3 regions of the Pseudomonas guariconensis genome follow, and region 1 is predicted to be linked to each of the others. Evidence: predicted binding sites of a transcription regulator. Region 1 holds the regulator's gene; each other region holds the start of a gene.
What was found. The regulator sigma-54, encoded in region 1, starts transcription at its own class of promoters, with help from an activator protein. The targets are predictions, from matches to a motif close to ANTGGCATNNANNTTGCTNT.
Positions count from the first base shown of each region.

Region 2: the regulator sigma-54 is predicted to act here: its motif matches at 2,887-2,906, upstream of flgB (flagellar basal body rod protein FlgB).
Region 3: the regulator sigma-54 is predicted to act here: its motif matches at 5,293-5,312, upstream of glnK (P-II family nitrogen regulator).

Region 1 is NZ_CP162012.1:1,036,531-1,044,547, forward strand. Features, by position in the region: gene AB1N67_RS04675 (HPr family phosphocarrier protein) at 1-251, opposite strand, end outside; gene rapZ (RNase adapter RapZ) at 272-1,126, opposite strand; gene ptsN (PTS IIA-like nitrogen regulatory protein PtsN) at 1,129-1,593, opposite strand; gene raiA (ribosome hibernation-promoting factor, HPF/YfiA family) at 1,606-1,914, opposite strand; gene AB1N67_RS04695 (RNA polymerase factor sigma-54) at 1,992-3,485, opposite strand; gene lptB (LPS export ABC transporter ATP-binding protein) at 3,644-4,369, opposite strand; gene lptA (lipopolysaccharide transport periplasmic protein LptA) at 4,370-4,894, opposite strand; gene lptC (LPS export ABC transporter periplasmic protein LptC) at 4,881-5,453, opposite strand; gene AB1N67_RS04715 (HAD family hydrolase) at 5,462-5,986, opposite strand; gene AB1N67_RS04720 (SIS domain-containing protein) at 6,001-6,978, opposite strand; gene AB1N67_RS04725 (ATP-binding cassette domain-containing protein) at 7,213-8,017, shown strand, end outside.
Region 2 is NZ_CP162012.1:1,552,456-1,560,472, forward strand. Features, by position in the region: gene flgA (flagellar basal body P-ring formation chaperone FlgA) at 117-869, opposite strand; gene AB1N67_RS07065 (chemotaxis protein CheV) at 933-1,862, shown strand; gene cheR (protein-glutamate O-methyltransferase CheR) at 1,913-2,740, shown strand; gene flgB (flagellar basal body rod protein FlgB) at 2,953-3,360, shown strand; gene flgC (flagellar basal body rod protein FlgC) at 3,363-3,806, shown strand; gene flgD (flagellar hook assembly protein FlgD) at 3,822-4,526, shown strand; gene flgE (flagellar hook protein FlgE) at 4,558-5,913, shown strand; gene AB1N67_RS07095 (hypothetical protein) at 5,987-6,172, shown strand; gene flgF (flagellar basal-body rod protein FlgF) at 6,352-7,092, shown strand; gene flgG (flagellar basal-body rod protein FlgG) at 7,141-7,926, shown strand; gene flgH (flagellar basal body L-ring protein FlgH) at 7,959-8,017, shown strand, end outside.
Region 3 is NZ_CP162012.1:5,121,432-5,129,448, forward strand. Features, by position in the region: gene dapF (diaminopimelate epimerase) at 1-161, shown strand, start outside; gene AB1N67_RS23815 (DUF484 family protein) at 175-885, shown strand; gene xerC (tyrosine recombinase XerC) at 885-1,784, shown strand; gene AB1N67_RS23825 (HAD family hydrolase) at 1,781-2,476, shown strand; gene sutA (transcriptional regulator SutA) at 2,562-2,888, opposite strand; gene AB1N67_RS23835 (ammonium transporter) at 3,346-4,677, opposite strand; gene glnK (P-II family nitrogen regulator) at 4,720-5,058, opposite strand; gene AB1N67_RS23845 (accessory factor UbiK family protein) at 5,446-5,709, shown strand; partial or broken gene AB1N67_RS23850 (magnesium chelatase domain-containing protein) at 5,890-6,543, shown strand; gene AB1N67_RS23855 (helix-turn-helix domain-containing protein) at 7,189-7,515, shown strand; gene AB1N67_RS23860 (reverse transcriptase family protein) at 7,472-8,017, shown strand, end outside.

The DNA.
Region 1 (8,017 bases):
TTGTTGATCAACTCGACCAAGGCGTCCATGGCCTCATTGTCCTGTTCTCCCTCGGTCATCAGGTGCACCTGGGTGCCCTTGCCCGCGGCGAGCATCATCACTGCCATGATGCTCTTGCCATCCACCATTTTGTCCGGCGCACGCCCCACCCTGACCTGGCAGGGGAAGCGCCCGGCTACGCCAACGAACTTGGCTGCCGCCCGGGCGTGGAGCCCCAGCTTGTTGATGATGGTGATTTCGCGGGCGGGCATTGGGGTGCGGATCCTGTGGGCTAGAGGTCGCGATGGCGGACCTGGACGTTTTTCAGGGTGGGTTGCAAAAGTTGGCCCAGGCGCTCGGTCAGGTAGACAGAACGGTGGTGACCGCCTGTGCAGCCAATCGCGATGGTGACATAGGCGCGATTGCTGGCGGCGAATCGAGGCAGCCATTTGAGCAGATAACTGGAGATGTCCTGGAACATCTCTTCGACATCCGGTTGGGCGGCCAGGTAGTCGATTACCGGCTGGTCCAGCCCGGAGTGTTCGCGTAGCTCGGGCTTCCAATACGGATTAGGCAGGCAACGGACATCGAACACCAGATCGGCATCCACGGGCATGCCGCGCTTGAAGCCAAAGGACTCCACCAGAAACGCTGTGCCTGGCTCGGGCTGATTGAGCAGACGCAGCTTGATCGAGTCGCGCAACTGGTAAAGGTTGAGGTTGGTGGTGTCGATCTTGAGATCGGCCAGATCGGCGATCGGGCCCAGCAGTTCGCTTTCGACACGGATCGCTTCGGCGAGGGAGCGATTGGCGTTGGTCAGCGGGTGTCGACGACGCGTTTCGGAGAAGCGCTTGAGCAGGGTCTCCTCGTCGGCATCCAGATACAGCACGTCGCACTGGATATGCTGGGCTCGCGCGCCCTCAAGCAGTTCGGGGAAGCGCGTCAGGTGACTGGGCAGGTTGCGCGCGTCGATGGAGACAGCCACCTTGGGTTGCAGCAGTTCGGTATTGATCAACGCGTTTTCTGCCAACTGCGGCAATAGCCCGGCGGGTAGGTTGTCGATGCAGTAATAACCGTTGTCTTCCAGCACGTCGAGGGCGGTGCTTTTGCCGGAGCCAGACCGGCCGCTGACGATGATCAGGCGCATGTTCAGTGCTCGTTCTGTGCGTCCAGGACTACCTGGTACAGGGCCTCGCTGCTGTTGGCGGCACGCAGGCGATCGCGGACCTCCTTGCGATCGAGCATGCTGGCAATCTGGCGCAGCAGTTCAAGGTGGGCGTCGGTGGCGGCTTCTGGCACAAGCAGGACGAACAGCAGATCCACCGGCGCGCCATCGATGGCGTCATAGTCGATGGGGGCATCCAGGTGCAGCAGGGCGCTGACCGGAGCGGTGCAGCCTTCGAGGCGACAATGGGGGATGGCGATGCCGTTGCCGAAACCGGTGGATCCGAGCTTTTCACGGCCAACCAGTTTTTCGAATACGTCTTCCATCTCCAGTTCGGGCACTTCCCTGGCGATCAGGGTGGCGATTTCCTGGAGCACGCGCTTTTTACTGCCGCCCGGCACGTTCACGAGGGAACGGCCGGGGGTCAGGATGGTTTCAAGTCGGATCATGGATGAGAGGGATCAGCGGGCGGCTGCACCTTGCAGCAGGCTTTGCTGTTTTTCCTTATGTTTTTTCAGTTGGCGGTCGAGCTTGTCAGCCAGGGCGTCGATCGCTGCATACATGTCTTGGTGTTCGGCATTGGCGACCACTTCACCGCCGGGAATCTGGAGTGTGGCCTCCACCTTCTGCTGCAGTTTTTCGACCTTCATGATCACCGTCACGTTGGTGATCTTGTCGAAATGCCCCTCCACGCGGGCGAGCTTTTCAAGGACATACTCGCGCAGTGGTTGAGTGACTTCTACATGCTGTCCACTGATGTTGACTTGCATACAGCTTCTCCTTTGTTGCCCGTGCATAAAGGGCAGGTATTGCACCTGCCACTGAAACGCTATGGCTCTTCCAGGGGCTACATCAGTCGCTTGCGCTCACTCGACGGTGCGATGCCGAGGGACTCGCGGTACTTGGCGACGGTGCGACGGGCTACCTGGATGCCTTGTGCCTCCAGTAAACCAGCGATCTTGCTGTCACTCAATGGCTTTTTCTGATTTTCCGCCGCAACCAGTTTCTTGATGATCGCGCGGATCGCCGTAGACGAGCATTCACCGCCTTCGGAGGTGCTTACATGGCTCGAGAAAAAGTATTTCAGTTCGTAGATACCGCGCGGGGTATGCATGTATTTCTGCGTGGTGACCCGGGAAATGGTCGATTCGTGCATGCCTACCGCTTCGGCGATATCGTGCAGTACCAGCGGCTTCATCGCCTCGTCACCATGGTCCAGGAAGCCTCGCTGGTGCTCGACGATCTGGGTGGCGACCTTCATCAGCGTCTCGTTGCGACTTTGCAGGCTCTTGATGAACCAGCGCGCTTCTTGCAACTGGTTGCGCATGAAGGTGTTGTCGGCGCTGGTATCGGCGCGGCGGACGAAGCCGGCATACTGCGGGTTGACCCGCAGGCGTGGTATCGCTTCCTGGTTCAGTTCGACCAGCCAGCGGTCGCTGTCCTTGCGCACGATGACGTCGGGAACCACGTACTCGGGCTCGCTGGACTCGATCTGCGAACCAGGGCGCGGGTTCAGGCTCTGCACCAGTTCGATGACCTGGCGCAGCTCGTCCTCCTTGATCTTCATGCGACGCATCAGCTGGCTGTAGTCGCGGCTGCCGAGCAAGTCGATGAAATCAGTGACCAGGCGCTGCGCCTCAGCCATCCAGGGGGTGTTCGCCGGAAGCTGACGTAGCTGCAGCAGCAGGCACTCGCCAAGGCTGCGGGCGCCAATGCCTGCGGGTTCGAATTGCTGGATGCGGTGCAGTACCGCTTCGACTTCGTCGAGCTCGATATCCAGTTCGGGGTCGAAGCCTGCGCAGATTTCTTCGAGGCTGTCCTCCAGGTAACCCTGTTCGTTGATGCTGTCGATCAGGGTCACGGCGATCAGCCGGTCGGTGTCGGACATCGGCGCCAGGTTGAGTTGCCACAGAAGATGGCTCTGCAGGCTTTCGCCGACGGAAGTGCGGGTGGTGAAGTCCCACTCGTCGTCATCGCTGGCGGGCAGGTTGCTGGCACTGGTCTGGTAGATGTCTTCCCAGGCAGTGTCCACGGGTAATTCGTTGGGGATGCGCTCGTTCCATTCGCCTTCCTCCAGGTTCTCGGCACTGCTGGTGCTTTCCTGGAAGCTGCTCTCTTGGGCTTCGGCAGCCGGCTTGCTTTCGGCGTTGTCGGCCATCGGGTCGCTGTTGTCGAAGTCGTCGCCGTCTTCCTGACGTTCGAGCATCGGATTGGACTCCAGCGCTTCCTGGATTTCTTGTTGCAGGTCCAGGGTGGATAGCTGGAGCAGACGGATGGCCTGTTGCAACTGCGGGGTCATCGTCAGTTGCTGGCCCATTTTTAGGACGAGCGATGGTTTCATGGCTGGGGCTTAATACCTTGTTCGCCGGCGCGCATGCGCCATCCACTACACGTAGGGCGCCGAGGCGCCAATTTTAAGCAAGTTATATGCCTGAAATTGTAGCGTTTGCCTAGAGCACTGTGTCACTTCCTTCAGTGCTCCAAGCAGACTCCGGGCCTTTAAAGTCGGAACTCGTGGCCCAGGTAAACCTCCTTGACCAAATCGTTGGCCAGGATGGTCTCGGCGTCGCCCTCGGCGATCAGCTGACCATCATTGACGATGTAGGCGGTTTCACAGATATCAAGGGTTTCACGGACGTTGTGGTCGGTGATCAGCACCCCGATGCCCTTGGCCTTGAGGTGGTGGATGATCTGTTTGATATCGCCAACGGAGATCGGGTCTACACCCGCGAAAGGTTCGTCCAGCAGGATGAACTTCGGTGCGGTGGCCAGGGCGCGGGCGATCTCGACCCGGCGGCGTTCGCCACCGGAGAGGCTCATGCCAAGGTTGTCGCGGATGTGGCTGATGTGGAATTCCTGCAGAAGGCTTTCCAGCTCCTTTCTGCGGCCGTCACGGTCGAGCTCCTTGCGGGTCTCGAGGATGGCCATGATGTTGTCGGCCACCGACAGCTTGCGGAAGATCGAGGCTTCCTGGGGCAGATAGCCGATGCCGGCGCGGGCGCGACCGTGCATGGGCTGGTGGCTGACGTCCAGGTTGTCGATCAGTACGCGTCCCTGGTCGGCGCGGACCAGGCCAACGATCATGTAGAAGCAGGTGGTCTTGCCGGCGCCGTTGGGGCCGAGCAGGCCGACGATCTGACCGCTGTCGATCGACAGGCTGACGTCGCGGACAACCTGGCGGCTCTTGTAGCTCTTGGCCAAGTGCTGGGCTTTGAGGGTTGCCATTTACTCGGCCTTCTTCTTCGGCTGGATCACCATGTCGATACGCTGACGTGGTGAAGTCACATTGCCACCACGACCGGCGGTAGCCACCTGGGTCTTGGTGTTGTAGACGATCTTCTCGCCTTCAGTGGTGTTGCCTTCGTTCTCGACCTTGGCGCGGTCGGTGAGGATCACCATGTCCTTTTGCGCCTGGTACTGGATGGTCACGCCCCAGCCTTTCATCTTGTCGGGTTTGGCGGCGCTCTGCTGTTGCTCGAAGTAGGCTAGGTTGCCCACCGAGGTGACCACGTCGATATCGCCGGAGGCGGCACGGGTGATGGTCACGGTGTTGCCTTTGATCATCATCGAACCCTGGGTGATGATCACGTCGCCGGTGTAGGTGGCGACGCCTTGCTTGTCGTCCAGGTGAGCGTTGTCAGCCTGGATGCGGATAGGCTGGTCACGATCGTTCGGCAGGGCCAAGGCGCTCGCGCTTCCCAGTGCCGCGCTCAGGCTGAGCAAAAAGGGGAGGGTGTTAACGAGCCTCATACTGTCCTCTTACGTTGGACAGCAGGTCCATCCTGCCGTCTTTCAAATACGCTTTCATTCCTTTGCCCGTAGTCGTCCCACCGGCGCCGTCGATTCTAACGGCTTGCTCGGTCTGCGCATATTGCTTCTGCGGGAAGACGGTCATGCGGGTGGTGGTGATGATCGTTTCGCGCTGCTTTTCATCGGTGCGGGCAACCCGGACCTTGTCGATCAGCTCGACCTCGCTGCCATCCGGGTTGACCTCGGCGCGCACGCTCTGCACGTGCCAGGGATACTGGGTGCCCCGGTACATGTGCAGGTCCGGCGTGGTCACCAGGGTGATCTCGCTGGACTTGAGGTGCTCCACCTTGTCGGCGGTCATTTCGTATTGCACCTTGCCATCAGGCAGGTACTGCACGCTGTGGGCATTGATCGCATAGTAGTCGATGGCATTCTCATCGACCTGGGCCACCGGCTTTTCGAGGAAACTCTCGGGGCTGATGTTCCAGTAGCCGACGGCCACCAGCAGTGCGGCGATCGCACCGAGCAGCACGATATTCCTGGCTTTCTTGCTGAACATGTCTGGCCTTAGAGGTAGTTGGCGTTGGCAGCGTCCAGGGTGCCCTGGGCCTGCATGATCAGTTCACAGAACTCGCGTGCGGCACCTTCGCCGCCGCGGGCCTGGGTCACGCCATGGGCGTGCTGGCGAACGAACGGGGCGGCGCTTGCCACCGCCATGCCAAGGCCTACGCGGCGGATCACCGGCAGGTCTGGCAGGTCATCGCCCAAGTAGGCGACCTGTTCATAGCTTAGGCCCAGTTCGGCGAGCAGGCTGTCGAGCACTACCAGTTTGTCCTCGCGGCCCTGGAACAGGTGCGGGATGCCGAGGTTTTTTGCTCGGCGCTCGACCACCGGGGTCTTGCGCCCGCTGATGATCGCTGTGGTCACGCCCGAAGCCATGAGCATCTTGATGCCGTGGCCATCCAGGGTGTTGAAGGTCTTGAACTCGCTGCCGTCTTCAAGGAAATACAGACGTCCGTCGGTCAGCACGCCATCGACATCGAACACGGCCAGCTTGATGGCCTTGCCGCGTTGCAGAAGATCCGGGTTCATTGCATTGCACTCCATCACATCACGCCTGCGCGCAGCAGGTCATGCATGTTCAAGGCGCCGGTGGGGCGGTCGTTCTGGTCGACCACCACCAGCGCGTTGATCTTGTTGTCTTCCATGATGCGCAAGGCCTCGGCGGCGAGCATCTCGGCGCGTGCGGTTTTGCCGTGGACGGTCATCACCTGGTCGATGATGGTCTTGTGCACATCGATGTTGCGCTCCAGGGCGCGGCGCAGGTCGCCGTCGGTGAACACCCCGGCCAGACGGCCGTCGGCCTCCAGGACCACGGTCATGCCTACCAAACTCTTGCGCGACATCTCTACCAGGGCGTCCTTGAGCAGGGTGCCACGCGGCACGATCGGCAGTGCTTCGCCGGTGTGCATGACGTTTTCCACCTTCAGCAGCAGGCGGCGACCCAGCGCGCCTCCCGGATGGGAGAAAGCGAAGTCTTCGGCCGTGAACCCGCGTGCCTCGAGCAGGGCGATGGCCAGGGCGTCACCCAGCACCAGCGCGGCAGTGGTGGAGGAGGTGGGCGCAAGATTGAGCGGGCAGGCCTCCTGGGCGACGCTGGCATCAAGGTTGACCTCGGCGGCCTGGGCCAGGGGAGAGTCCGGGTTGCCAGTGAGGCTGATCATCTGGATGCCCAGGCGCTTGATCAATGGCAGCAGGGTAACGATCTCGGCGGTGCTGCCTGAGTTGGACAGTGCCAGGATGACATCGTCGCGGGTGATCATGCCCATGTCGCCGTGGCTGGCCTCGGCCGGGTGCACGAAAAACGCTGGGGTGCCGGTGCTGGCGAGGGTCGCGGCGATCTTGTTGCCGATATGGCCCGACTTGCCCATGCCGAGCACGACGACTCTGCCTTTGCTGTTCAGAATCAGCTCACAAGCTTTGACGAAATTGCCGTCGATGCGGGGCAGCAGGCCCTCTACGGCTTCGAGTTCCAGGCGCAGGGTGCGCTGGGCGGATTGGATCAGCTCGCTGGATTGGCTCATGTCGGAAAGCAATGTCTGGTAAAAAAGGTGCCGATTATAACGGCAATGTGCGAAACCCTCATCTTTCGTTTGCCTGGGTTGCTGTCGCGGGCCTGAACAGCCCCTGCAATGGCCTTGGGGGCGGCATTGCAGCGGTGCTATAGTTCGCCGCTATTGCGCCCGGCAGGGACGCGTGTGCCTTCATGAAGAGGGTAGGCGTCCATTGCAGACGAGGCTGCATCGCAAGGAGTCTAGATGAGTGTGGATAGCGCCTACGCGGTCGAGTTGAAGGGGGTTACCTTCAAGCGCGGTTCGCGCAGCATTTTCAGCAATGTCGACATACGCATCCCACGGGGTAAGGTCACCGGCATCATGGGGCCTTCCGGGTGCGGCAAGACAACCCTGTTGCGCCTGATGGGCGCGCAGTTGCGTCCCTCCAGCGGCGAGGTTTGGGTCGCCGGGCAGAACCTGCCGAGCCTGTCGCGCAGCGACCTGTTCGATGCGCGCAAGCAGATGGGCGTTCTGTTCCAGAGCGGTGCCTTGTTCACCGATCTCGACGTTTTCGAGAACGTTGCATTCCCGTTGCGGGTGCACACCCAATTGTCGGACGAGATGATCCGCGACATCGTTCTGATGAAGCTGCAGGCCGTGGGCCTGCGCGGGGCTATCGACCTGATGCCGGACGAGCTGTCCGGTGGCATGAAGCGCCGGGTGGCGCTGGCTCGGGCGATCGCGCTGGATCCACAGATCCTCATGTACGACGAACCTTTCGTCGGTCAGGATCCCATCGCCATGGGGGTGCTCGTGCGCCTGATCCGGCTGCTCAACGACGCCCTTGGGATCACCAGTATCGTGGTCTCCCATGACCTGGCCGAGACCGCGAGCATCGCTGACTACATCTATGTGGTCGGTGATGGCCAGGTGCTGGGGCAGGGCACGCCCGACGAGCTGATGGGGTCGGATAATCCGCGTATCCGCCAGTTCATGAAGGGCGATCCGGATGGCCCGGTGCCATTTCACTTTCCTGCGCCTGACTATCGCGCCGATCTGCTGGGGGCGC
Region 2 (8,017 bases), 520 kb from region 1:
AATGTATCGCCACCTGTCGGCAAGCGCGCATGACCCGTTTTCTGACACAGTTTAGGAAAACCCGTTCCCCGTCGCTAGTTTTTATCCTGTCCCGCCTCGCGGGCGCCGCAAATGCCTTACATGGCCACTTCTACCTGTCCAGGCCCAATCACCCGTGCCTTGACCACGCGCTTGGAGTTCAGGTTGCGCACGCGAATCTGCTCAGACAGCCCGCCTTTGCTCAAGGCCTCGCCAGGCATGCGCACGCTAAGGCTGCCACTGCGGGCCGTGATCACCACATGATCGCCCTTGCGTACCACCTCGGCCTGCTCCAGATGCTGGGGCGTCAGGACCTGGTCGAGCACCGTCGGGCGCAGCAGCTTCATGCCCACGGCCTGTTCCAGGCTTGTGAGAAAGCCTTGATTGAGCGTGCCCACGTCGCGCTCACGCAGGCTGACATCGCCTTCGCCAATCACGATCTCGCGCCTGAGCGGGCGGGTCATCACCACCACCTCGCGAAACAGCTTCACCTGGGCCGGGACGAACACGGTCCAGGGGGCGCTGCCGTTGCAGCGTACCCGCACCGTGACCCTGCCCAGCGGCTGTGCTGGACTTTCAAGCGAAGCGTCCAGTTGCTGACTGCACAGCGGCATGCGTAGGCGCGGGTCGAGCGGGTTGACCTGGATCTCGTAGCGACCAGTGGTCTGGGTGGTGGCCAGATAATCCTCCACGGTGAATTCAAGAAACCCCTGGGTGACGCCGATAAGTTGTTCAGGCAAGGTAACCGCATCGGCCAGCGCGCGTGTGCCGGGTGCCAGCAGGCATAGCGCCATTATCAAGCCGGTCATCAGGCGCGTCAGGCGTCGGTAAAATGTCGTTTTCGTGTACATGGCGCTCAAAAAAGCAAAGCCCGTGCCGAGTCGGTAAATGGGCCAAAACTAGAGGAGTCTGGCATGGCTGGAGTCATGGATTCGGTCAACCAGCGCACGCAACTGGTGGGGCAGAATCGTCTGGAGCTGTTGCTGTTCCGCCTCAATGGCGAGCAGCTCTATGGCATTAACGTGTTCAAGGTCCGGGAGGTGTTGCAGTGCCCGGAGCTGACGTTGTTGCCCAAGTCCCACCCGGTGGTGCGTGGGGTGGCCAACATTCGCGGCGCGACCATCCCCATCCTCGACCTGTCGATGGCGACCGGCTTGCCGGGGCTGCAGGAAGAGACGCGCAACAGTTTCGTGATCATCACCGAGTACAACACCAAGACCCAAGGTTTCCTGGTGCATTCGGTCGAGCGCATCGTCAACATGAACTGGGAGGAGATCCATCCGCCACCCAAGGGGACCGGACGTGACCACTACCTGACCGCTGTCACCCGTGTGGACGGGCGGATGGTGGAGGTCATCGACGTAGAGAAAGTTCTTGCCGAAGTGTCGCCATCGTCCGAGGACGTGTCCGTGGGGGTGGTCGATGCCGAGGTGCAAGACAAGGCGATGATGCTGCGCGTGCTGACCGTCGATGATTCGTCGGTGGCGCGCAAGCAGGTCAGCCGTTGCCTGCAGTCGGTAGGGGTGGAGGTGGTAGCCCTCAACGATGGTCGCCAGGCCTTGGACTACCTGAACAAGTTGGTGGAAGAGGGCAAGCGTCCGGAAGAAGAATTCCTGATGATGATCTCCGACATCGAAATGCCGGAGATGGATGGCTACACCCTGACGGCGGAGATTCGCAGCGATCCGCGCATGCAAAAGCTGCACATCCTCCTGCATACTTCGCTGTCCGGGGTCTTCAACCAGGCCATGGTCAAGAAGGTCGGCGCCGACGACTTCCTGGCCAAATTCAAGCCGGACGACCTCGCCCAGCGGGTGGTCGATCGGATCAAGGCGACGCATTGAAACGGCCGGGGGCAACCCCTGGCACCAGGGATTTGAAAGAGGCGGCAGCATTGTCTACGGGTAATTTGGATTTTGAACAGTTCCGGGTCTTCCTGGAGAAAGCCTGTGGCATCTTGCTGGGCGAGAATAAGCAATACCTGGTCTCCAGCCGTCTCAACAAGCTAATGGAGCAGCAGGGCATCAAGTCGCTCGGTGAGCTGGTGCAGCGAATTCAGAGCCAGCCGCGCAGCGGGTTGCGTGAGCAGGTGGTCGATGCGATGACGACCAATGAAACCCTGTGGTTCCGTGACACCTATCCGTTCGAGGTGCTCAAGAACAAGGTGATTCCGGAGTTCATCAAGAACAACCCGGGCCAGCGCCTGCGGATCTGGTCGGCGGCATGCTCCTCGGGGCAAGAGCCGTATTCGATCTCCATGGCCATCGACGAGTTCGAGCGCAGCAACCTGGGGCAACTGAAGATGGGTGCGCAGATCGTTGCCACCGACTTGTCCGGGTCGATGCTGACCAACTGCAAGACCGGTGAATACGACAGCCTGGCCATTGGTCGCGGCTTGTCCCAGGAGCGCCTGCAGCGCTACTTCGACACCAAGGGGCCGGGTCGTTGGGCGGTCAAAGCGCCGATCCGCAGCCGGGTCGAGTTCCGTTCCTTCAACCTGCTCGACAGCTATGCGGCGCTGGGCAAGTTCGACATCGTGTTCTGCCGCAACGTGCTGATCTACTTCTCGGCCCAGGTCAAGAAGGACATCCTCATGCGCATCCACAGCACGCTCAAGCCGGGCGGGTATCTGTTCCTGGGGGCGTCCGAGGCGCTCAACGGGTTGCCGGATCACTACCAGATGGTCCAGTGCAGCCCGGGGATCATCTACCAGGCAAAATAAACCCAGACAGGGGCCGCATCGCGGCCCCTTTTTTTGCCGGTGCCCATTGCCGCTTTGCTGACGCCAAGCGGTAATCCATTGCCGCTTTTCTGGCATTGCCGCCGGCAAGCAGGGCCTCAGTGCCCGGTTTTACTGGGGCTTTATCGCTTGGCACAAACCTTGCTCTAGCTTGCTCACGATTCTTCCGGTCAACCTTCGAAGGTTTCCCAGACATGAGCATCAGCTTCGACAAGGCGCTCGGCATCCATGAGCAGGCATTGAGCTTCCGCGCCCAGCGCGCCGAGGTTCTGGCCAACAACATCGCCAACGCCGACACGCCTAACTACAAGGCGCGTGACATGGATTTCTCGGCGGTGCTCGCCGCTGAAGCCGACAAGCAGCAGAAAGGGCGCATTGCCCTGGATCGCACCAATAACCGCCACATCGAGGCCGAAGGCCTGGCCATGGGCGACGATACCCTCAAGTACCGCACGCCGATGCAGCCGTCGATCGACCAGAACACCGTGGACGCCCAGATCGAGCAGTCCAACTACGCAGAGAACGCCATCGGCTTCCAGGCCAGCTTCACCCTGCTCAACAGCAAATTCAAAGGGCTGGTTTCGGCCCTGCGCGGAGAGTGATCATGTCCCTTGCCAGTGTCTTCAATATTGCCGGTAGCGGCATGAGCGCGCAGAACACCCGCCTCAATACCGTCGCTTCCAACATCGCCAACGCCGAGACTGTTTCCTCGAGCATCGACCAGACCTACCGCGCGCGTCATCCGGTGTTCGCCACTACCTTCCAGCAAGCCCAGAACGGCGCTGGCCAGTCGCTGTTCCAGGATCAGGGCGAAGCGGGGCAGGGTGTGCAGGTGATGGGCATCGTCGAGGATCAGAGCAACCTTGAGGCGCGCTACGAGCCCAATCATCCGGCGGCGAACAAGGACGGCTACGTCTACTACCCCAATGTCAATGTGGTGGAGGAGATGGCTGACATGATCTCCGCCAGCCGTGCGTTCCAGACCAACGCCGAGCTGATGAACACCGCCAAGACCATGATGCAGAAGGTGCTGACCCTCGGTCAGTGATAAGGAGTCAGGATCATGGCAGTCAACAGCACCGGCGGTGTGAACCTCAACGACGTCCTCGCGGCGTCGGGCGTCAGCACTGGCACCACCAAGAAGCCCGCACCCGAGAACACTGACAAGAACGCCCTGGGCAAGGATGCGTTCCTGCAGTTGCTGGTCACCCAGATGCAGCACCAGAACCCGCTCGATCCTCAGGATAACAGCGAGTTCGTCGCCCAGCTGGCGCAGTTCAGCAGTCTGGAAGGCATCACCACGCTCAACAGCACGGTCAATTCCATTGCCGGTGCCATGGGTTCGTCCCAGGCCCTGCAGGCTTCGTCGTTGGTGGGTCGTTCGGTGATCGTGCAGAACGATAAAGCGGTGGTCGACACCACCCAGAGTTTCAATGGCCAGTTCATCGTCCCGCAAGGTATCAGCGAGGCGAAGATCACCATCAAGGATAAAGACGGCAACACCATCAAGACCATCGAGTTGGGCCAGCAGAAAGCCGGTTACGCCGACTTCATCTGGGATGGCACCAATGACAAGGGTGAAAAGGTCGACCCGGGCACCTATAGCTTCTCGGCCACCACCATGGTCGATGGCAAGTCGACGCAGATGTACACCCTGCTGCCAGCCAAGGTCACCAGCGTCAGCATCAACCCCAATGGCGAGATGATGCTCAACCTTGCAGGGCTCGGGAAAGTTTCTCTGTCCAGCGTGCAAACCATTGGTATCTAAGGCCGGCTAGAGCGGCACAAGGAGCGAATTCATGTCTTTCAACATCGGTCTTAGTGGTCTGTACGCTGCCAACAAGCAGCTGGATGTCACCGGTAACAACATCGCCAACGTCAATACCGTTGGTTTCAAGTCGTCGCGCGCCGAGTTCGCGGACGTCTACGCAGGTGCCAACCGCCTGGGTGTCGGCAAGAACCAAGTGGGCAACGGTGTGCGTCTGGCGGCCGTCTCCCAGCAATTCAGCCAGGGTGACATCAACAACACCGGCAACGTACTGGACATGGGTATCCAGGGGCAGGGCTTCTTCGTGCTGTCGGACAACGGCTCGATGGTCTATACCCGTGCCGGTGCCTTCCAGACCAACAAAGACAACTATGTGGTCACCTCGGACGGCCTGCGCCTGCAAGGCTATGCCGCCGACTCGACCGGCAAGATCCAGAAGGGCGTGCTGACCGATCTGAAGATCGACACCTCCGCTCTGGCGCCCAAGGCCACGTCCCTGATCGACCAGGGCATCAACCTGAATTCCTCGGCCACCGACATTCCGCTGATGGTCGACGACGGTACCGGTACCATGGTGCCGAACAAGCCGTTCGATCCCTCTGACGAAACCACCTACACCAAGTCGTTCCCGACCAAGGTGTACGACAGTCAGGGCAACGAGCACACCATGGAGCAGTTCTATCGCAAGACCGGCACCAACCAGTGGACCATGTACACCCTGGTCGATGGACGCAATCCGTTCGACCCGGCCAGCACCACGCCGCTGAGCGGCACCATCAGCTTCAACAGCGACGGTTCGGTCAATGCGATGACGGCCAACAACACCGGCCTGCCGCCTGGTTCGTCGTTCACCGTGAACAACAACACCTTCACCATGACTGGCTGGATTCCGGCGTCCAAGGATGCTTCGGGTAACTGGGCTGCCAATGGCGCGGCGGGCAATGCCGGTGGCATGCGTCTGTCGATGAACAGCACCACCTCGTACAACACCGAGACCGCGCGTATGTCGCAGTCCCAGGACGGTTACGCCACCGGTATTCTGTCGAGCCTGAGCATCGATTCCACCGGTGTGATGTTCGCCAGCTTCAGCAACCAGCAGTCCCGTGCGATCGGTCAGGTGGCCGTTGCCAGCTTCGCCAACGAGCAGGGCCTGCAGCAGATCGGTGGCACCCGCTGGACCGAAACCTTCTCCTCCGGCATTCCAGGCATCGACGCACCCAAGACCGGTACCTTGGGTAGCGTGGAGTCCAACTCGCTGGAAGCCTCCAACGTCAACCTGACCCAGGAGTTGGTCGAGCTGATCAAGGCGCAGAGCAACTACCAGGCCAACGCCAAGACCATCTCCACCGAAAGCACCATCATGCAGACCATCATCCAGATGACCTGATGGTCGCTGGTCGGTCGAGTGCGCACGAACCCCTTTCCCGATAAAGGGGTTCGTCGTTTTCGAGGTAAGGCTCATGAAGAAATGGATCGTGACGCTCGCCGCAGCGCTGTGCCTGCTCCAGGTCCAGGCGGCTGCGGCGCCGTGGTGGCGCTGGGAGAGTCAGGCCGACGGGCGCCTGGTGTGTTCGCAATGGTCGCCGGGGGAGGGGTGGAAGCGCTTCGCCGGCCCGTACAACAACGCCGGTTGCCGCGAGCCGTAGCCAATTGCCGTCAGCGGCAAGATGGCGCCGGATATCCGGCGTTGCCCAATCCAAAGGCTTCCCTCAAAGCCCGTATTCACGGGCTTTTTCATGCTTTTCAAAAGTTGGTTCGGAACTTGCTTTAGTGCCTGCACAGCAACGTCGGCGGCAATCGCTCGTCAGTGCAGTGGAGAATGACTGTGGACAAAATGCTTTACGTGGCCATGACCGGTGCCAGCCAGAACGCGCTGGCCCAGCGGGCCCACGCCAACAACCTGGCGAACGTTTCCACCAACGGTTTTCAGCGCGACCTGGAGCAGGCGCGTTCGATGCCGGTGTTCGGTGACAGCTTTCCGGCGCGCGCCTTCGCCATGAGCGAACGCCCGGCCACGGATTTCACTGCTGGCGCAATGGTCGAGACCGGTCGCGAACTGGACGTGGCGGTCACCGGCGATGGCTTCATCGCCGTGCAGGCGCCGGACGGCAGCGAAGCCTATGTGCGCACCGGCAGTCTCAATATCGATGCCCTGGGCGTGCTGCGTGCCGGCAACGGCATGCCGGTGATGGGCAACGGTGGCCCGATCGCGATTCCGCCTGAGCAGAAGGTGGAGATCGGTGAAGACGGCACCATCAGCATTCGCGCCATGGGCGAGGACCCGCGGGTCATGGCCGAGGTCGACCGCATCAAGCTGGTCAATCCGGACACCAAGAACCTGACCAAGGGCCTGGACGGCATGATCCACACCAAGAACGGCCAGCCCGCCGATGCCGACGTCAACGTGCGGGTGGCGTCGGGCTTTTTGGAGTCGAGCAACGTCAATGCCGTCGAGGAAATGACCTCGGTGCTGGCGCTGTCCCGTCAATTCGAACTGCACGTCAAGATGATGAACGCGGCCAAGGAAGGCGATGAAGCCATGGCGCGTGTTTTGCAAATCGGCTAATCACTTTTGAACGGGTGCCGTAAAACAGGCGCACGAGGAGAACACTAAATGCTTCCGGCTCTTTGGGTCGCTAAGACCGGCCTGTCCGCCCAGGACACCAACCTGACCGTCATCTCCAACAACCTGGCGAACGTCTCGACCACCGGCTTCAAGCGTGATCGCGCCGAGTTCCAGGACCTTTTGTACCAGATCAAGCGTCAGCCGGGTGCTCAGTCGACCCAGGACAGCGAGCTGCCTTCGGGCCTGCAGGTCGGTACCGGTGTGCGCATTGTCGGTACTCAGAAGAACTTCCAGACCGGCAGCCTGCAGACCACCGAAAACCCGCTGGACATGGCCGTCAACGGTCGCGGTTTCTTCCAGGTCCTGCAGCCTGATGGCACTGTTTCGTACACCCGTGACGGCACCTTCCACCTGAACTCCGACGGCCAGATCGTCACCGCCAACGGTTTTGCCCTTGAGCCTGCGATCGTCGTGCCGCCGGATGCCCAGACCTTCACCGTTGGCCAGGACGGCACCGTGTCGATCACCACTGCCGGCAACCCGGCCGCGCAGATCATCGGCAACATCCAGACCGCCGACTTCATCAACCCGGCAGGTCTGCAGGCCATCGGCAACAACCTGTTCCTCGAGACTGCAGCCAGCGGCGCACCACAGGTCGGCACCCCAGGCCTGAACGGCTTCGGTACCACCCTGCAACAGACCTTGGAAAACTCCAACGTCAGCACCGTGGAAGAGCTGGTGAACATGATCACCACCCAGCGCGCCTACGAGATGAACTCCAAGGTCATCTCCACCGCCGACCAGATGCTGTCGTTCGTCACCCAGCAGCTGTAAGACCCAAGCCCGTTACACGTGAGGTAAGCGTCATGAATCGTCTGTTGTCCGTCTTCGCCCTGGGGGGCGCGGTGTTGTTGGCCGGTTGCGT
Region 3 (8,017 bases), 1.2 Mb from region 1:
GTGCGGCCGCGGTAGCCGCCATCAGCCAAGGCTGGATGGATTCGCCGGTGAGCATCGACCTGCCGGGCGGCCGCCTGAACATCGAGTGGGCCGGCCCCGGCAAGCCCGTACTGATGACTGGCCCAGCCGTACGCGTGTATGAAGGACAGGTTCGTCTCTAATCGAGTAACCGCCATGACCGATCAGCCCCAGGTTGTACCCGAGCAGGCCCCCAGCCTCGATGCCGAGGCCGTGGTCGCCTACCTGCGCGCCCACCCGACCTTCTTCGCCGAACACGATGAGCTGCTGGTAGAGCAGCGCATCCCCCACCAGCGTGGCGACAGCGTGTCGCTGGTGGAGCGTCAGCTGAAGTTGCTGCGCGATCGCAACATCGAGATGCGTCATCGCCTCTCGCAATTGATGGATGTGGCCCGGGACAACGACCGGCTGTTCGACAAGACCCGTCGCCTGATCCTCGACCTGCTCGACGCGGGCAGCCTCGAGGAAGTGGTCATGGCCGTGGAGGACAGCCTGCGCCAGGAATTCCAGGTGCCTTTCGTCAGCCTGATCCTGTTCGGCGAAAGTGCAGCCCCTGTCGGCCGCTGGGCCAGCAACGGCGAAGCCCAACAGGCCATCGGCGCGCTGCTGGGCAGCGGCAAGACTGTCAGCGGCAACCTGCGCGAGCATGAGCTGGCGTTCCTGTTCGGCGAGGAGCAGCGCAAGGAAGTCGGCTCCAGCGCGGTCGCCGCGCTCGACTACCAAGGGCTGCACGGCGTACTGGCGATCGGCAGCCGCGACCCGCAGCACTACAAGAGCAGCGTCGGCACCCTGTTCCTGAGTTATATCGCCGAAGTGCTCGGCCGCGTCGTCCCGCGCTTCACCCAGACCCTGCGACCGGTGCGCTGATGGAACGCCAGTTGGAGGCTTATTGCGATCATCTGCGCAATGAGCGCCAGATGTCCGAACATACCCAACTGGCTTACCGTCGCGACCTGCAGAAGGTCATCGAATTCTGCGCCGCCCAAGGCATCACCGACTGGAATGCCCTGCAGGTCCAGCAGTTGCGCCAGATGGTGGCGCGCCTGCACCAGCATGGCCAGTCCGCTCGAAGCCTGGCACGCCTGCTTTCGGCAGTGCGCGGGCTGTACCGATACCTGAACCGCGAAGATCTGTGTCAGCACAACCCGGCCAATGGCCTGGCCGCGCCCAAGGGCGAGCGCCGACTGCCCAAGGTCCTGGACACCGATCGAGCCTTGCAGCTGCTCGACGGCGGCGTGGACGATGACTTCATTGCCCGTCGCGACCAGGCGATTCTCGAGCTTTTCTACTCCTCCGGGCTACGCCTGTCTGAGCTGACCAACCTTGACCTGGACCAGCTGGATCTGACCGCCGGGCTGGTTCAGGTACAAGGCAAGGGCAACAAGGCCCGTGTGTTGCCGGTCGGACGCAAGGCCCGCGAGGCCCTGCAGCAGTGGCTGAAGCTGCGCGGCATCAGCGCACCTCGGGACAACGCAGTGTTCCTGACCCGCCAAGGCACCCGCCTCGGCCAACGGGCGATCCAGATGCGGGTCAAGGCCGCGGGCGAGCGCGAGCTGGGCCAGCACCTGCATCCCCACATGCTTCGCCACTCTTTCGCCAGCCACCTGCTGGAGTCTTCCCAGGACCTGCGCGCAGTGCAGGAAATGCTTGGCCACGCCGACATCGGCACCACGCAGATCTACACCCACCTGGACTTCCAGCACCTGGCCGCGGTGTACGACAGCGCCCATCCTCGGGCCAAACGCAGCAAAGGCACAGACTCATGAGCATCAAGCTGATTACCTTCGACCTGGATGACACCCTGTGGGACACCGCACCGGTAATCGCCAGCGCCGAAATCGTCCTGCGCGACTGGCTCGCGGCCAATGCCCCGATCCTGGGCGGCGTGCCGGTCGAGCACCTGTTCGCCATCCGCGAGCGCCTGGTGCAGGCCGAACCCGGTCTCAAGCACCGCATCAGCGCCCTGCGCCGCCGTGTGCTGTTCCATGCGCTGGAAGAGGTCGGCTATAGCGAGAAACAAGCCTTGGAGCTGGCCAACGAAGGCTTCGAGGTGTTCCTGCACGCACGCCATCAGGTGGAGGTGTTCCCCGAAGTGCAACCTGTGCTGGAAATCCTGCGCCACCAGTACATGCTCGGCGTGGTCACCAACGGCAACGCCGACGTGCGTCGTCTGGGGCTGGCGGACTACTTCAGGTTTGCCTTGTGCGCCGAGGACCTGGGCATCGGCAAGCCGGACCCGGCACCGTTCATGGAAGCCCTGCGTCGGGGCGAGGTCCAGGCCGGTGCTGCAGTGCACATTGGCGACCATCCCGCTGACGATGTCGCGGGCGCCCAGCGCGCCGGGCTGCGGGCGGTGTGGTTCAATCCCCAAGGCAAGGCGTGGGTGGGCGAACGGGCACCGGATGCAGAAATCCAGCGGCTGTCGCAGTTGCCGGACGTTCTGTCGCGCTGGCGCTGAAAGGGGCGGTTTACCGCACAGCCCGACAAAACCCGCGCCCACAAAAAAGCCCGCAGCGACGGCGGGCTTTTTTGCGTTCAGCCACTCAGATAGGGCGGCTGCCGTACTTGTTGTCCGGCTTTTTGGGTGGATCGGCGACCACGTTGGCTTCGACCTCCTGAACCTTGCCACCACGCGCAAGGAACTCTTCCATGGCCTTGGCCAGCGCATCGCGCTCCTTCTGCTTGGCTTCCATGCTTGGCATCTCGTCCACCGAGACCGCCGCCTTGGATTTACCCTTGGCTACCGGTGCGGGGCTGTCGTCTTCGCCAGCGTCTTCCGCGCCGTCGTCGGCCGCAGCTTCAAGGCCCTCATCGGCCTCGTCTTCATCGCCTACTTCGAGGTCGTCATTTTCCAGATCGTCGTCGCTCATGTTCTACCTCATGACTTGCGAAAAGCAGGTTAGTTATAGACCAGTGGAGCCGTAGACCGGCAGCCACCAGTGAAAATTCAACTGGCCGTGGGTTGGCCACTGCCCGGACGTCTCTCTCCTGATGTGGAGACTGTCGCCCAACAGGCTCTGCTCCTGGCAGAACCTGAAAAATCATCGAGCCATCGGCCGGAAAAAAGCGCCGGCAGCACCTGCTGGCCATGCGCTACTGGCAAGCCTAGCAAAGGGTGGAGAAGTGTGTGGACAGCTCATCGAACACCCTTCGGCGCGCATTCTAGCGCGCTCGTTGAAAAAGCAAAGCTCCCTGAACGCCCAGCGCGTTGTAAGTTTTAGGCCTGTGTCACGAACGTGCCGGGTAAACCGTTTGCTCTTCGCTAAACAGCGAATTCCAGGCAAAAAAATGCCCGGCGAACCGGGCAAGTTTTCCAGCGCGTCGCGGTTACAGGTTGTAGCCGCGCTCGTTGTGTTGAGCCAGATCGAGGCCGACCGACTCTTCTTCTTCGTTGACCCGCAGCCCCATCAACACGTCCAGCACCTTGAGGATCACGTAGGTGACGATGGCGGTGTAGACCACGGTGAACAGCACGCCCTTGGTCTGCACCCAGACCTGCGCGGCGATGTCGGTGACCGCGCCGAAGCCGCCCAGGGCAGGCGCCGCGAACACACCGGTGAGAATGGCGCCGACGATACCGCCGATGCCGTGCACACCGAAGGCGTCCAGGGAGTCGTCATAGCCCAGCTTGCGCTTGAGGCTGGTGGCGCAGAAGTAGCAGATCACGCCTGAAGCCAGGCCGATGATCAGCGCGCCCATCGGCCCCACGGTGCCTGCCGCCGGGGTGATGGCCACAAGGCCTGCGACCACACCGGAGGCGATGCCCAAGGCGCTGGGTTTGCCGTGGCCGATCCACTCGGCAAACATCCAGCCCAGCGCTGCGGCGGCGGTGGCGATCTGGGTGACCAGCATCGCCATGCCGGCGGTGCCGTTGGCCGCGGCGGCGGAACCTGCGTTGAAACCGAACCAGCCGATCCACAGCATGGCCGCGCCCATCAGCGTATAGCCCAGGTTGTGCGGGGCCATCGGGGTGGTCGGGTAGCCTTTGCGCTTGCCCAACACCAGGCAGCAGACCAGGCCGGCGATACCGGCATTGATGTGCACCACGGTGCCACCGGCGAAGTCGAGTACGCCCCAATCCCACATCAGCGCGCCATCACCGCTCCAGACCATGTGCGCGATCGGCGCATAGACCAGGGTGAACCAGACGCCCATGAACACCAGCATGGCCGAGAACTTCATGCGTTCGGCGAAGGCGCCGACGATCAGCGCCGGGGTGATGATGGCGAAAGTCATCTGGAACGTGATGAAGACTGCCTCGGGGAACAGCGCGGTGGCCGAGGTCAGGTTCTGAGGCGTGACGCCGCTCAGAAACGCCTTCGAGAAGCCGCCGACGAAGGAATAGAGATTGACCACGCCCTTTTCCATACCGGTGGTATCGAATGCCAGGCTGTAGCCGTAGACCACCCACAGAATGCTCATCAGCCCGGTAATGGCGAAGCATTGCATCATCACCGACAGCACGTTCTTGGAGCGGACCATGCCGCCATAGAACAAGGCCAGACCCGGAATGGTCATGAACAGCACCAGCGCCGTGGCAGTGAGCATCCAGGCGGTATCGCCGGAATTCAACGCCGGGGCAGCTTCCTCTGCCAAGGCCAGGCCGGGCATTACGAGGGACAATAGGGCTCCTAGCCCTGCGATCTTACGCAGAGTCATGTTGTTTTCTCCTGGGGCGTTGGGTTTGTGAGGCGGTGTTACTTAGATCGCGTCGGTATCGGTTTCGCCGGTACGGATGCGGATGGCCTGCTCCAGATTGACCACGAAGATCTTGCCGTCACCGATCTTGCCGGTGTTGGCGGCCTTGGTGATGGCTTCGATGACACGGTCAAGGTCCTTGTCGTCGATCGCGACGTCAATCTTCACCTTGGGCAGGAAATCGACCACGTACTCGGCACCGCGGTACAACTCGGTATGGCCTTTCTGCCGACCGAAGCCTTTTACTTCGGTCACGGTGATGCCCTGCACGCCGATTTCCGACAGCGACTCGCGCACGTCGTCCAGCTTGAACGGCTTGATGATGGCAGTGACTAGCTTCATGAAACTTCTCCCGATTTGGTGGACTTGCCCCAGGAAAACAAACCCGTCTCAAGTCTAAGCGCAGCGGTTGGCTTTGTAACCCGTCGTCGGAGCCCTCTCGCCAAAGTCGAGGGGCCGTTGGTTCCAGCCTCGCACTGCCTGGTCACAAGAACTGCATCAGTGCATGGCTCGAAATGGTCTTTGCAGAAACCTTGCCACTTCGGATAACCCGAGCAAAAACAGTCGATTACGCTCAGAGGCAGGCTTTGGCCAATCGCCAGCAGAGAAAACACGCACAACTTCGGTGCGTCGAACCGCTGCAGACTGCGCAAAAAATGTGCAGGGCAAACGCCATCCAGGTGCGTGCTACACTGCGCACCTCTCAACGATTCAAGCGGACAGCCCAACATGCTCGCGCCCAAAGCCTTTCTCGACGCCCTGAGCGACCAGGCCTCTCGCCTGTTCAGCGGCGACACCGCACAGCCACGCGCCGAACTGGAGAGCCAGTTCAAGGTCCTCATGCAGGGCGCCTTCAGTAAACTGGACCTGGTCAGCCGGGATGAATTCGACAGCCAGATGGTAGTCCTGGCGCGCACTCGCGCACGCCTGGAAGCCCTGGAAAAGCAGGTGGCCGAGCTGGAAGCGCGGATCGCTCCGTCCGCTGAGCAATAACAGCCGCCCGCTTTCGCCGATGCCTGTTCTGCGGTGTTCTCATGAACACCGCTGTCCCTACAGGCCGTCGGTCACTCCCTGCAAAACCCCGACGCACTCTTTCGCAATCGCCCTTCCCCAGGCGCTCTATGCTTGCCCAACCGCAGGAAGCGGTTTTCCCCAAGCGACCACGGAGTGTCCATGTCCCTCGCCCTCGTCCACAGCCGCGCCCAGGTCGGCGTGCTGGCGCCTGCTGTCAGTGTCGAAACCCATCTGGCCAACGGCCTGCCCACCCTGACCCTGGTCGGTCTGCCCGAAGCCACGGTCAAGGAGAGCAAGGACCGCGTGCGCAGCGCCATCGTCAACTCCGGCCTGGACTACCCCGCCCGACGCATCACCCAGAACCTCGCCCCGGCCGATCTGCCCAAGGACGGCGGGCGTTACGATCTGGCCATCGCCTTGGGCATCCTGGCCGCCAATGGCCAGGTTCCGGTGGCGCCCCTGAGCGAAATCGAGTGCATCGGCGAGCTGGCGCTGTCGGGTGGATTGCGCCCAGTGCAAGGCGTGCTGCCTGCTGCACTGGCCGCGCGAGAGGCTGGGCGAGCCCTGGTGGTACCCAGGGAGAACGCCGAGGAAGCGAGCCTGGCGAATGGCTTGGTGGTCTACGCGGTGGGCCATCTGCTCGAGCTGGTGGCCCACCTCAACGGCCAGTCGCCCCTATCACCCTTTGCAGCCAACGGCCTGCTGCTGCGGGAGCGGCCCTACCCGGACCTCAGCGAGGTCCAGGGCCAGACTGCCGCCAAGCGTGCGCTGCTGGTGGCTGCGGCCGGTGCACACAATCTGCTAACTTCTGGCTACAAAACACCGTCTTCATCAAAATTCAAAGCAAGCATGTAACCCATTGTTTTATATGGTATTTTTATTGTCTCGCGAAATATTTTCGCTATTTGCGAAAAAACTGTTGACGAGCAATAGGCGATTCGAGGATATTACTTGGGCGGTCGGTGACTTAATCTCGCTTGCTGTAGGTACAACGGCATCTCGGTGTCATGTACTGCGGGGCCGTAAGGCTCTACCCCTTGTAACTCGAGAGGGGGCCGGTGCTCGTCACAGGCATCCATCGATACATAGGCGGCTTCGTCGAGAGCGACGAAGCCGGTGTTTCAGGGGGGGGAAAAGCATTGCTCAACCCGTTTCACTTTTCTTGTGTGGTTATGCGCGAGAGACACTTGCATTTCGCATGTGTCATAACCAAACAGGAGCATTAAATATGCAAAAGAGTGATAGTAGTAATACCGCAGAGCAATGTCTGGCTAGTCCAGCTAAGAAGAAGAAGTGGAGCGTTGTAAAGGTCTTTTGGGCATGCTTCCAAGGTGTTCGATTCTTCGTGAATCTGTTCGCATTGGTTGATAAATACTGGCCGAAAGTCCAAGCTTTCTTCGATTCCATGCCTGAATAAGTCTACCCCCACTGTAGTCACACACATCACAGGTGCTAATCATGCTTAATAAAGCCCTGAAAATAATCAGAACTTTCTATGACGTAAACCAGTCAGAACTTTCTGCGCGTTTAGGGATATCCAACTCTTATCTATCTGAAATAGAGAGTGGAAAGAAGCAACCTACAATCGAAATCCTTACTAGATATAGTGAAGCATTCGAAATCCCACTATCATCAATACTTTTCTTCTCGGAAAATTTGGACAATCCAAAACCTACCGACAAGATAAGATTGCATGTAGCAAAACGGATTGTCTCAATACTTGAATGGAATCAAAGCCGCAATGAGACGTCAGCAAAGCTCGGTAAAAAAGCGAAAGTCTTTTAAGCTATATGCTATAAATCAGTCAGCCTTATACAAACTAACCTCACCTAAAAAATTAGCTGAAACTCTTTCTCGCACAGAACTCGAAATATCTAATCTCTTAAACAGTGATGAGAACTATCGCGAGTTCACCTTGCTTGAAGAATACAATCCTTTCTCCCAAAAGCGAAAGAAAGCCCGACTTGTTCAAACACCGAACAAAGCATTGCGCGTAGTACATGAGCGCATCTTAAAACTACTTCAACGCATAGAGTACCCAGACTATGCGCATGCCGGTGTAAAGAAGCGCTCTTATAGATCGAACGCCCAAGCCCACGTGAATGCAAAAACCGTTGCAACTTTTGATCTGAGTGATTTCTACAGCTCGGTAAAAGCTCATCACGTATACTCGTTTTACTTAAATAATCTGAAATGTGTCCGAGATGTAGCAGGCCACTTAACCAAACTATCAACTCATAAAAATTGCATACCAACAGGAAGCCCATTAAGTCCTCTATTGGCCTTG